3 regions of the Staphylococcus lugdunensis genome follow, and region 1 is predicted to be linked to each of the others. Evidence: a T-box and tRNA genes for the amino acid it is inferred to sense, from the RefSeq annotation. Region 1 holds a T-box; the other regions hold tRNA genes.
The links. A T-box is a leader RNA that pairs with one kind of tRNA and senses whether it is charged. The one in region 1 lies ahead of AL499_RS00700 (valine--tRNA ligase), so its partner is inferred to be a tRNA-Val.
Positions count from the first base shown of each region.

Region 1 (4,109 bases):
AATAATGTCATATCCGGTAATCAATGCATTAGTTGGATAATAACGTTTAAAATCATTTGCACTTTCGTTAGGCCAGCCTAATGTTGAGAAAGGCCATAAGGCACTAGAAAACCATGTATCTAGAACGTCTTCATCTTGTTCCCAGTTTTCTATATCTTTTGGCGCTTGTTCACCAACATAAATTTCACCTGTTTCCTTATGATACCAAGCTGGGATTTGATGACCCCACCATAATTGTCTAGAAATTGTCCAATCTCTAATTTCTTCCATCCATCGATTAAATGTATTCTCAAATCGTGGTGGATAGAAATCAATGCGATCTGTTGTTTTTTGATTGTCTAACGCGCGCTGTGCTAATGGTTTCATTTTTACAAACCATTGTGTGGATAAATATGGTTCAACTATTGCACCGGAGCGTTCTGAATGACCTACCGAATGCATATGATCTTCAATTTTAATTACTAAATCTAATGCTTTTAAATCTTCTACAAGTTGCTTACGACATTCAAAACGATCTAACCCTTGGTATTTTCCTGCTTGGTCATTCATGGCACCTGTTTCATCCATCACAATAATACTATCTAGGTGATGACGTTGACCAATTTCAAAGTCATTTGGATCGTGAGCCGGAGTAACTTTCATAGCACCACTTCCAAATTCAGTATCAACATATTCATCTGCTAAAATTGGCAATTCTCGACCAACAATAGGCAAGATAACAGTTTTACCTATAACATCTTTATAACGTTCATCATTAGGGTTTACAACAATCGCAGTATCCCCTAACATCGTTTCCGGCCGGGTTGTAGCAATTTCAATGTAACCATCCCCATCAGCATAAGGATATTTAAAGTGATAAAAATGCCCTTGAACATCTTCATGTATGACCTCTATATCTGATAATGCTGTACGTGCTTTAGGATCCCAATTTATAATACGTTCTCCACGATATATGATACCTTTATTATATAAATCAACGAAAACTTTTTTAACAGCTTGACTTAATCCTTCATCTAGGGTAAAACGTTCACGACTATAATCTAAACCTAGTCCTAATTTAGCCCATTGTTGTCGTATAAATGAGGCATACTCTTCTTTCCATTCCCAAGCTTGTTCTAAAAATTTTTCTCTTCCAATATCATGTCTAGAGATGCCTTGTTCATTAAGTTTCGCTTCAACTTTAGCTTGTGTAGCTATACCAGCGTGATCCATGCCAGGTAGATATAACGTATCATAACCTTGCATACGTTTCATACGTGTAATGATATCTTGTAAGGTTGTATCCCAAGCATGTCCCAAGTGTAATTTCCCAGTTACATTTGGTGGTGGAATAACAATCGTATATGGTTTTTTTGACTTATCCGTAGATGTATTAAAATATCCGCTATTGACCCATTCATCATATCTACCTGATTCTACTTCTCGCGGATTATATTTAGGTTCCATTTTCATCAATAATGACCTCCTTGAAATAAAAAAACCGTCCTAATATATATAGGACGGAATTTCCGTGGTACCACCTAAATTCAAGAAAAAAGTTCTATAAAATCAAACTTAATTCTTGCACTTAATTATGATTAACGCTCAAACACGCTTTTATCTACTTAATATTACTGTTCAATAAAAGATCTAGTGGGCTACCTTCAGTAAGAACGCTATGCATATTCTCACCAACCATATGCTCTCTGAATTACCATTCATACTTACTCTTCCCAAACATATATTTTGCTTCTTAATTATAGTATAATGGAAATCGCTATAAGTCAATCTCTTGGAGGTATATTTATGAATGAGTGCGCATTTAGCACGAAAGATCCTATTTATTTAGATTATCATGATAACGTATGGGGAAAACCTTTATATGATAGTAAAGCCTTGTTCAAGCTCCTGGCACTAGAATCTCAACATGCCGGACTTTCCTGGTTAACTATTTTAAAAAAGAAAGACGCATACAGTGAAGCATTTCATAATTTTGAGCCTCAAAGAGTAGCACAAATGACTGAAAGCGATATTGATAAGCTAATGAGCTTTCCCAATATTGTTCATAATCGCAAAAAATTAGAAGCAATCATTTCACAGGCTAAAGGATATTTAGACATTGAAAAAGAATTTGGTAGTTTTAGTCAGTTTCTATGGTCATACGTTGGCGGTCACCCCATTGACTTACATTATAAGCATGCGTCTGACAGAATAACTGTAGATGAACGAGCAACACAGCTTTCAAAAGATTTAAAGTCATATGGTTTCAAATTCTTGGGACCTGTTACTGTGTTTTCATTCCTTGAAGCATCAGGGATGTATGATGCTCATTTAAAAGATTGTCCACATAAACCTGTTCATAAATGACGATAACAATCTAGTACAATAATGTTATAGATTTTATTCATAAGACAACTTGGGCTGACTGGATAGCAACCTATGAAAACTCAGATATACCATACGAAGTATTGATAATAAAAGAAGCACAAAGATGATTTATGTCAAAACATCTCTGTGCTATTATTTTGGAATTTATGCCCCACTCTTATTTCTTGTCATATCTTTTCAAACTCAATTTCAATAAGTAACTAATAATCGGTGCAACTATGAATAAAATAAAGAAGATTCTAAAGATATGAAAACTTGAAATCATTGCTACATCAGCACCTGTAGCTATAGCCACAATAACAATTTGACTCATACCTCCAGGCGCACCACCTAAGAATAATTCATTTATAGAATCATTGGTAAATAAATGAACGAAATAAACCATGATAAAAGCACTGATAATTAATAATACATTCTGATAAATGATTGCAATCGCAATACGACCTTTCAAATCACCAAGTAATTGAGCTATTTGCAATCCGATTCTTATCATGTATATAACTTGAGCTGATGCTAAAATATAATTATCTAAGGTAAATGTGATATGCGTAATTAAATTCCAACTAATCAATACCATGATAGGTGCTAATAACTGTTTAGTAGGAAAGTTGATTTTTGCCATTATAAAATAAACAAGTGCAATTGCCATGATTATCAATATAATCTCTGGAAAATGGAGTACCTGCGTTAATGGCTTTGCATGACTAATACTTTGCGTAGCTGTTTGATTGCTACTAAATAAATAAGAAATAAGCGGTACAAGAATGACAACGAAAATAACACGTGAAGTTTGTGTCAAACTCACAACAAGTATATTAGCCCTCTTATTCTCTTCTGCCATAATGAGCATTTGACTAAGTGCTCCAGGAATTACACTTAATATTGCAGTTTCAGTATTCACACGTGCTATCTTTTTAAAAAAGTATGCGATAATTAAAGATAATGCGATGAGTAATACAGTAACAATGATAATTGTTGTCCAGTCATCTTTAATATCATTAATAACTTCTGTTGTGAATGTCGATCCTATTTGAACACCCAATAAAATCAGCCCGACTTGGCTAAACCAGAATGGCCACTTTACATTTAATTTTAAAAATTTAACAACAATTATAGCAGCAATAATAGGACCAAACATAAATGGTAACAGTACATGTGCAAAATATAATATTAAGCTCACGATGATTGCTGTTGTTAAAAGAATTAAATTATTAAGCCATATTCTTCTCATCATGACCCTTCTTTCATTAAAAAGAGGTTAAGACATCCTCAGTATGAAAGTCCTAACCTCATATTATTAAATTCATTATACAATACGACTTAAAGCAGTATCAAATGCTTGAATTGTTGTTTTTATGTCGTCTTTAGTATGTGCCGTAGATAAAAATGTACCTTCAAATTGTGATGGCGGCAAGAATACCCCTTCTTTTGCCATTTCACGATACATTTGGCTAAAGAGTTTTAAATCACTGTTATTTGCTTGTTCAAAGTTAGTTACAGGACCATCGTTTAAGAAATAGCCAATCATTGATCCAGCTCTGTTAACAGTGATAGGTACATTATGTTTAGCAAAGATCTCTTTCAATCCTTGTTCTAATAAATCCCCTAATTCTTGGAAGTAATCATAAGATGTTGGGGTTAGCTGACTTAGCGTTTCATAACCGCTTGTCATTGCCAACGGATTACCTGATAAGGTTCCCGCTTGATAAATATCGCCTTCAGGAGCAATATGGTCCATAATT
Region 1 is NZ_CP014022.1:142,114-146,222, reverse strand. It holds gene AL499_RS00700 (valine--tRNA ligase) at 1-1,452, opposite strand, end outside; T-box leader at 1,493-1,729, opposite strand; gene AL499_RS00695 (DNA-3-methyladenine glycosylase I) at 1,786-2,346, shown strand; gene AL499_RS00690 (AbrB family transcriptional regulator) at 2,525-3,598, opposite strand; gene hemL (glutamate-1-semialdehyde 2,1-aminomutase) at 3,674-4,109, opposite strand, start outside.

Region 2 (4,109 bases), 400 kb from region 1:
TCGCTTACTTTATAGTTACCAGCAATATCGTTATTACTAATATCAGGCGTGACATGCATTGTACGCGTCACTTTGTCTTCTAAAGTTACATGTGCTTGCTTAGGCTTCACATTATAATTAATATCATTGCTTAATCCCTTTACCACATAATCTTCTTTATAATTACCTGCTCTTGCTTTAGACAAATCTACTGCAACTTTAATATCATCTGCGTTCTCAATTTTAAGCAATTTAGATTGAGGTCCTGAAATCGTTACATCAACTGTGTCTGGTGCTTTAGTTACATGCAAATTTTTTGTATTATAAATTACTTGAACAGGTACATCTTCAATCGTCTTGGATGAATTTTGAGATAAGTCATTGTTACTAAAAATATTTCCAAATACATTATTCACAGATAAATAGAAAAATAGTGCCAATATAAATGCTACAAAACGTAAGCCCCATTTATTTTCTAACATGTCATTTCACACCCTTCTTTTGAAAGTGTGAGCCAAACCAATGTTCAGCTAGTAGTTCTTCAAATACTTCATTTGAAATATCTCGTCTCAACTTTCCATCAAAAGTAACTGAAATAGACCCCGTCTCTTCAGATACAATCACGGTGAAAGCATCAGAAACTTCAGAAATTCCGACTGCAGCACGATGTCTTGTACCTAAACTTTTAGATATTTTTGCGCTATCAGATAATGGTAAATAACTTGCAGCACTGGCAATTTTAGTTCCCTGAATAATCATTGCACCATCATGCAACGGAGTATTAGGAATAAACACATTCGTTAATAGCTCTTGTGAAATATCTGAATCTAAAGGAATTCCCGTTTCAATATAATCCTGTAAGCCTGTTTCTTTTTCAAAAACAATCAAAGCGCCTATACGTCTTTTAGCCATATATTGCACAGCTTTCGAAACAGCTTCTATTAATTTCTCTTCATCACGACTGTAAGTATTAGTATAGCGTTTAAACAAACTTCCTCTACCTAATTGTTCAAGTGCACGTCTTATTTCAGGCTGGAAGATAACAATAAGGGCAAGTACTCCCCATTGAATGACAATGTCAAACAACTTAGAAGTTGCTGTCAAATTAAGCACTTTACTAATTTGTTGAAAGATGACAATAACAACTATACCTTTGAGCAGTTGAATCGCTTTAGTTCCTTTAAAGACAGTAATGAGAAGATAGAGAACGTACCAAACAATAATCAAGTCAAGTACGCTTGTTATAATTTTTAAAGTACTTAGATTACTAAAAAAATTAGAAAAATCCATGACATCTCCTCCGGTTTCAATTTCATGATATTAATTATACCAATCATTATAATAACTGTCATATGAACACTATAATTTATGTCAAAATTTTTGATAAAAATAAAAAAAGCACTTTCCTGAGAGAAAGTGCAAACAATGAGCCATAGAGGATTCGAACCTCTGACCCTCTGATTAAAAGTCAGATGCTCTACCAACTGAGCTAATGGCTCTAATGGCTGGGCTAGCTGGATTCGAACCAGCGCGTGACGGAGTCAAAGTCCGTTGCCTTACCGCTTGGCTATAGCCCATAAAATGGTGGAGGGGGGCAGATTCGAACTGCCGAACCCGAAGGAGCGGATTTACAGTCCGCCGCGTTTAGCCACTTCGCTACCCCTCCGACTTATATTTAAAATGGTGGAGAATGACGGGTTCGAACCGCCGACCCTCTGCTTGTAAGGCAGATGCTCTCCCAACTGAGCTAATTCTCCATAAAATAATGACTCCTACGGGACTCGAACCCGTGTTACCGCCGTGAAAGGGCGGTGTCTTAACCGCTTGACCAAGGAGCCATGGCTCCACAGGTAGGACTCGAACCTACGACCGATCGGTTAACAGCCGATAGCTCTACCACTGAGCTACTGTGGATTAATATAACTTGCCTGGCAACGTCCTACTCTAGCGGAACGTAAGTCCGACTACCATCGGCGCTAAGGAGCTTAACTTCTGTGTTCGGCATGGGAACAGGTGTGACCTCCTTGCCATTATCACCAGACAAGTGAATGTTATACATTCAAAACTAGATAGTAAGTAAAATTGATTTTGCGTCGCAAAACATATATTTGATTAAGTCTTCGATCGATTAGTATTCGTCAGCTCCACGTGTCGCCACGCTTCCACCTCGAACCTATTAACCTCATCATCTTTGAGGGATCTTATAACCGAAGTTGGGAAATCTCATCTTGAGGGGGGCTTCATGCTTAGATGCTTTCAGCACTTATCCCGTCCATACATAGCTACCCAGCTATGCCGTTGGCACGACAACTGGTACACCAGAGGTATGTCCATCCCGGTCCTCTCGTACTAAGGACAGCTCCTCTCAAATTTCCTACGCCCACGACGGATAGGGACCGAACTGTCTCACGACGTTCTGAACCCAGCTCGCGTACCGCTTTAATGGGCGAACAGCCCAACCCTTGGGACCGACTACAGCCCCAGGATGCGATGAGCCGACATCGAGGTGCCAAACCTCCCCGTCGATGTGAACTCTTGGGGGAGATAAGCCTGTTATCCCCGGGGTAGCTTTTATCCGTTGAGCGATGGCCCTTCCATGCGGAACCACCGGATCACTAAGTCCGTCTTTCGACCCTGCTCGACTTGTAGGTCTCGCAGTCAAGCTCCCTTATGCCTTTACACTCTATGAATGATTTCCAACCATTCTGAGGGAACCTTTGAGCGCCTCCGTTACCTTTTAGGAGGCGACCGCCCCAGTCAAACTGCCCGCCTGACACTGTCTCCCACCACGATAAGTGGTGCGGGTTAGAAAGCCAACACAGCTAGGGTAGTATCCCACCAGCGCCTCCACGTAAGCTAGCGCTCACGTTTCAATGGCTCCTACCTATCCTGTACAAGCTGTGCCGAATTTCAATATCAGGCTACAGTAAAGCTCCACGGGGTCTTTCCGTCCTGTCGCGGGTAACCTGCATCTTCACAGGTACTATGATTTCACCGAGTCTCTCGTTGAGACAGTGCCCAAATCGTTACGCCTTTCGTGCGGGTCGGAACTTACCCGACAAGGAATTTCGCTACCTTAGGACCGTTATAGTTACGGCCGCCGTTTACTGGGGCTTCGATTCGTAGCTTCGCAGAAGCTAACCACTCCTCTTAACCTTCCAGCACCGGGCAGGCGTCAGCCCCTATACATCACCTTACGGTTTAGCAGAGACCTGTGTTTTTGATAAACAGTCGCTTGGGCCTATTCACTGCGGCTCTTCTGGGCTTGCACCCTAAAGAGCACCCCTTCTCCCGAAGTTACGGGGTCATTTTGCCGAGTTCCTTAACGAGAGTTCGCTCGCTCACCTTAGAATTCTCATCTTGACTACCTGTGTCGGTTTGCGGTACGGGCACCTGTTATCTATCTAGAGGCTTTTCTTGGCAGTGTGAAATCAACGACTCAAGGAAACAATTTCCTCTCCCCATCACAGCTTGACCTTATGAGTGCCGGATTTACCTAACACTCAGTCTCACTGCTTAGACGTACAATCCAATCGTACGCTTCGCCTATCCTACTGCGTCCCCCCATCGATTAAAACGATACTAGGTGGTACAGGAATATCAACCTGTTATCCATCGCCTACGCCTGTCGGCCTCAGCTTAGGACCCGACTAACCCAGAGCGGACGAGCCTTCCTCTGGAAACCTTAGTCAATCGGTGGACGGGATTCTCACCCGTCTTTCGCTACTCACACCGGCATTCTCACTTCTAAGCGCTCCACATGTCCTTGCGATCATGCTTCAACGCCCTTAGAACGCTCTCCTACCATTGTCCAAAGGACAATCCACAGCTTCGGTAATATGTTTAGCCCCGGTACATTTTCGGCGCAGTGTCACTCGACTAGTGAGCTATTACGCACTCTTTAAATGATGGCTGCTTCTAAGCCAACATCCTAGTTGTCTGGGCAACGCCACATCCTTTTCCACTTAACATATATTTTGGGACCTTAGCTGGTGGTCTGGGCTGTTTCCCTTTCGAACACGGACCTTATCACCCATGTTCTGACTCCCAAGTTAAATTAATTGGCATTCGGAGTTTGTCTGAATTCGGTAACCCGAGAGGGGCCCCTCGTCCAAACAGTGCTCTACCTC
Region 2 is NZ_CP014022.1:2,315,079-2,319,187, reverse strand. It holds gene AL499_RS10825 (CdaR family protein) at 1-461, opposite strand, end outside; gene cdaA (diadenylate cyclase CdaA) at 463-1,269, opposite strand; tRNA gene AL499_RS10815 (tRNA-Lys) at 1,406-1,478, opposite strand; tRNA gene AL499_RS10810 (tRNA-Gln) at 1,482-1,556, opposite strand; tRNA gene AL499_RS10805 (tRNA-Tyr) at 1,562-1,645, opposite strand; tRNA gene AL499_RS10800 (tRNA-Val) at 1,661-1,736, opposite strand; tRNA gene AL499_RS10795 (tRNA-Glu) at 1,746-1,817, opposite strand; tRNA gene AL499_RS10790 (tRNA-Asn) at 1,819-1,893, opposite strand; rRNA gene rrf (5S ribosomal RNA) at 1,906-2,020, opposite strand; rRNA gene AL499_RS10780 (23S ribosomal RNA) at 2,088-4,109, opposite strand, start outside.
Region 2: it has a tRNA-Val gene. The T-box ahead of AL499_RS00700 (valine--tRNA ligase) is inferred to sense a tRNA for this amino acid. The anticodon was not compared.

Region 3 (4,109 bases), 1.1 Mb from region 1:
ATTTGTCCCACCTTCGACGGCTAGCTCCAAATGGTTACTCCACCGGCTTCGGGTGTTACAAACTCTCGTGGTGTGACGGGCGGTGTGTACAAGACCCGGGAACGTATTCACCGTAGCATGCTGATCTACGATTACTAGCGATTCCAGCTTCATGTAGTCGAGTTGCAGACTACAATCCGAACTGAGAACAACTTTATGGGATTTGCTTGACCTCGCGGTTTCGCTGCCCTTTGTATTGTCCATTGTAGCACGTGTGTAGCCCAAATCATAAGGGGCATGATGATTTGACGTCATCCCCACCTTCCTCCGGTTTGTCACCGGCAGTCAACTTAGAGTGCCCAACTAAATGATGGCAACTAAGCTTAAGGGTTGCGCTCGTTGCGGGACTTAACCCAACATCTCACGACACGAGCTGACGACAACCATGCACCACCTGTCACTTTGTCCCCCGAAGGGGAAGACTCTATCTCTAGAGCGGTCAAAGGATGTCAAGATTTGGTAAGGTTCTTCGCGTTGCTTCGAATTAAACCACATGCTCCACCGCTTGTGCGGGTCCCCGTCAATTCCTTTGAGTTTCAACCTTGCGGTCGTACTCCCCAGGCGGAGTGCTTAATGCGTTAGCTGCAGCACTAAGGGGCGGAAACCCCCTAACACTTAGCACTCATCGTTTACGGCGTGGACTACCAGGGTATCTAATCCTGTTTGATCCCCACGCTTTCGCACATCAGCGTCAGTTACAGACCAGAAAGTCGCCTTCGCCACTGGTGTTCCTCCATATCTCTGCGCATTTCACCGCTACACATGGAATTCCACTTTCCTCTTCTGCACTCAAGTTTTCCAGTTTCCAATGACCCTCCACGGTTGAGCCGTGGGCTTTCACATCAGACTTAAAAAACCGCCTACGCGCGCTTTACGCCCAATAATTCCGGATAACGCTTGCCACCTACGTATTACCGCGGCTGCTGGCACGTAGTTAGCCGTGGCTTTCTGATTAGGTACCGTCAAGACGTGCACAGTTACTTACACGTTTGTTCTTCCCTAATAACAGAGTTTTACGATCCTAAGACCTTCATCACTCACGCGGCGTTGCTCCGTCAGGCTTTCGCCCATTGCGGAAGATTCCCTACTGCTGCCTCCCGTAGGAGTCTGGACCGTGTCTCAGTTCCAGTGTGGCCGATCACCCTCTCAGGTCGGCTACGTATCGTTGCCTTGGTAAGCCGTTACCTCACCAACTAGCTAATACGGCGCGGGTCCATCTATAAGTGATAGCAAAACCATCTTTCACTATTGAACCATGCGGTTCAACATATTATCCGGTATTAGCTCCGGTTTCCCGAAGTTGTCCCAGTCTTATAGGTAGGTTACCCACGTGTTACTCACCCGTCCGCCGCTAACGTCAAAGGAGCAAGCTCCTTATCTGTTCGCTCGACTTGCATGTATTAGGCACGCCGCCAGCGTTCATCCTGAGCCAGGATCAAACTCTCCATAAAAAATTATGATGTTTGATTAGCTCATAAATACTAATTAAATCTTTGTAACGTTTCGTTACATTATTGGAATTAACGTTGACATATTGTCATTCAGTTTTCAATGTTCATTTCTAAAAAATAATGGTGGAGACTAGCGGGATCGAACCGCTGACCTCCTGCGTGCAAAGCAGGCGCTCTCCCAGCTGAGCTAAGCCCCCATTTATTCAAGAAGTCGGGAAGACAGGATTCGAACCTGCGACCCCTTGGTCCCAAACCAAGTGCTCTACCAAGCTGAGCTACTTCCCGTATTAAATTATGTTTATAAAAAGCGCGCCCGATAGGAGTCGAACCCATAACCTCTTGATCCGTAGTCAAACGCTCTATCCAGTTGAGCTACGGGCGCTTTATAAAATGGTGCCGAGGACCGGAATCGAACCGGTACGGTGATCTCTCACCGCAGGATTTTAAGTCCTGTGCGTCTGCCAGTTCCGCCACCCCGGCAAAATAATGGAGCAGAAGACGGGATTCGAACCCGCGACCCCGACCTTGGCAAGGTCGTATTCTACCGCTGAACTACTTCTGCTTATATAAATCGTAATGAGCCATAGAGGATTCGAACCTCTGACCCTCTGATTAAAAGTCAGATGCTCTACCAACTGAGCTAATGGCTCAAAAGATGGTGCCGGCCAGAGGAATCGAACCCCCAACCTACTGATTACAAGTCAGTTGCTCTGCCAATTGAGCTAGGCCGGCTATTCAAATGGTGGAGAATGACGGGTTCGAACCGCCGACCCTCTGCTTGTAAGGCAGATGCTCTCCCAGCTGAGCTAATTCTCCGATTCATCATTGCCTGGCAACGTCCTACTCTAGCGGAACGTAAGTCCGACTACCATCGGCGCTAAGGAGCTTAACTTCTGTGTTCGGCATGGGAACAGGTGTGACCTCCTTGCCATTGTCACCAGACAAATAGCTTACTTTACTAATTTTACTAACTTTATTCAAACGTTTCAATAGTCAATTTTACACTTTGTTTAAAATTGATTTACATTGCGTTTAAATTTCACGTCCATGAAATTGACGACTTTTATATGTTACAACACATCATTAGTCATGTCAATTGTTTTTTATATATTTTTTCATGATATATCATTCATCATTTTTTCTCTTTGACACTCGATAAATGTTATCATATCTGCACGTTAAAATCTATTCTTTTTTTATATATTTTTTCTTCACAACTAAGATTATTAATTTAAGTGCGATATGAATTGTATATTTAAAATGCCCAAAGCTTAATTTGCTTCGGGCATTTATTTCGTATATTCGATTATCAGTGTCGTACTTGTATTTTGTACAAATCTGTTGCTATCATTTATTTTTGTCGCATATATGGGAATAATAGTACATCACGAATAGATGGTGAATCTGTTAATAACATCACAAGTCTATCAATTCCGATTCCTAATCCACCTGTTGGCGGCATACCATATTCTAATGCTTCAATGAAATCTTCATCCATTTCATGTGCTTCATCATTACCTTGTGCTTTTTCTACTAATTGTGCTTCAAAGCGTTCTCTTTGATCGATTGGGTCATTTAGTTCTGTGAAGGCATTTGCATGTTCTCTTCCAACAATAAATAGTTCAAAACGATCTGTAAATCTTGGGTCTTCCGGATTTTTCTTCGCTAATGGTGATATTTCGATTGGATGTCCATAAATGAATGTTGGTTGAATAAGTGTTTCTTCAACTTTTTGTTCAAAGAACTCATTCAAGATATGTCCATACTTCATGTTTTCTTTAATTTCAATACCGTGTTCTTTAGCTAATGCTATTGCTTCTTCGTCTGATTTTACTTGATAGAAATCTACACCTGTAGCTTCTTTAACTGCATCTACAATATGCAATCTTGTCCAAGATGATTCTAAATCGATTTCTTCTCCATTGTATTGAACTTTTGCTGAGCCAAATACTTCTTGTGCAATATGGCGAATGAGTGATTCTGTTAAATCCATAATATCGTGGAAATCTGCATATGCTTCATAAAGTTCAATCATTGTAAACTCTGGGTTATGTCGAGTTGAGACACCTTCGTTACGGAACACACGACCTATTTCATATACTTTTTCTAAGCCACCTACAATAAGACGTTTTAAATGTAATTCAATAGCTATTCGCATATATAAAGTTGCATCTAAGGCATTATGATGTGTTACAAATGGACGTGCAGCAGCTCCACCAGGTATTTGATGCATCATTGGTGTTTCTACTTCTAAAAATCCTTTATTATTTAAATAGTTACGCATTTCTTGAATGATTTTACTACGATGAATGAACGTTTGCGTACTTTCTTTGTTTGTAATTAAATCTAGATAACGTTGGCGATAGCGTTGTTCAATATCTTGTAAACCATGGAATTTATCAGGTAACGGACGTAATGCTTTAGATAATAAAGTGAAGGTTTTAGCTTTAACTGTTAATTCACCTGTATTCGTTTTAAACATAACACCATCAATACCAACAATGTCTCCAAGGTCAGCGATTTTCCAAATATCAAACTGTTCTTCTCCAACTTGATCTTTACGTACATATATTTGAATTTGACCTGACAAGTCTTGAATATGTGCAAAACCTGCTTTAC
Region 3 is NZ_CP014022.1:1,245,531-1,249,639, forward strand. It holds rRNA gene AL499_RS05875 (16S ribosomal RNA) at 1-1,490, opposite strand, end outside; tRNA gene AL499_RS05880 (tRNA-Ala) at 1,612-1,687, opposite strand; tRNA gene AL499_RS05885 (tRNA-Pro) at 1,702-1,775, opposite strand; tRNA gene AL499_RS05890 (tRNA-Arg) at 1,799-1,872, opposite strand; tRNA gene AL499_RS05895 (tRNA-Leu) at 1,882-1,970, opposite strand; tRNA gene AL499_RS05900 (tRNA-Gly) at 1,978-2,052, opposite strand; tRNA gene AL499_RS05905 (tRNA-Lys) at 2,068-2,140, opposite strand; tRNA gene AL499_RS05910 (tRNA-Thr) at 2,147-2,222, opposite strand; tRNA gene AL499_RS05915 (tRNA-Val) at 2,231-2,306, opposite strand; rRNA gene rrf (5S ribosomal RNA) at 2,318-2,432, opposite strand; gene lysS (lysine--tRNA ligase) at 2,842-4,109, opposite strand, start outside.
Region 3: it has a tRNA-Val gene. The T-box ahead of AL499_RS00700 (valine--tRNA ligase) is inferred to sense a tRNA for this amino acid. The anticodon was not compared.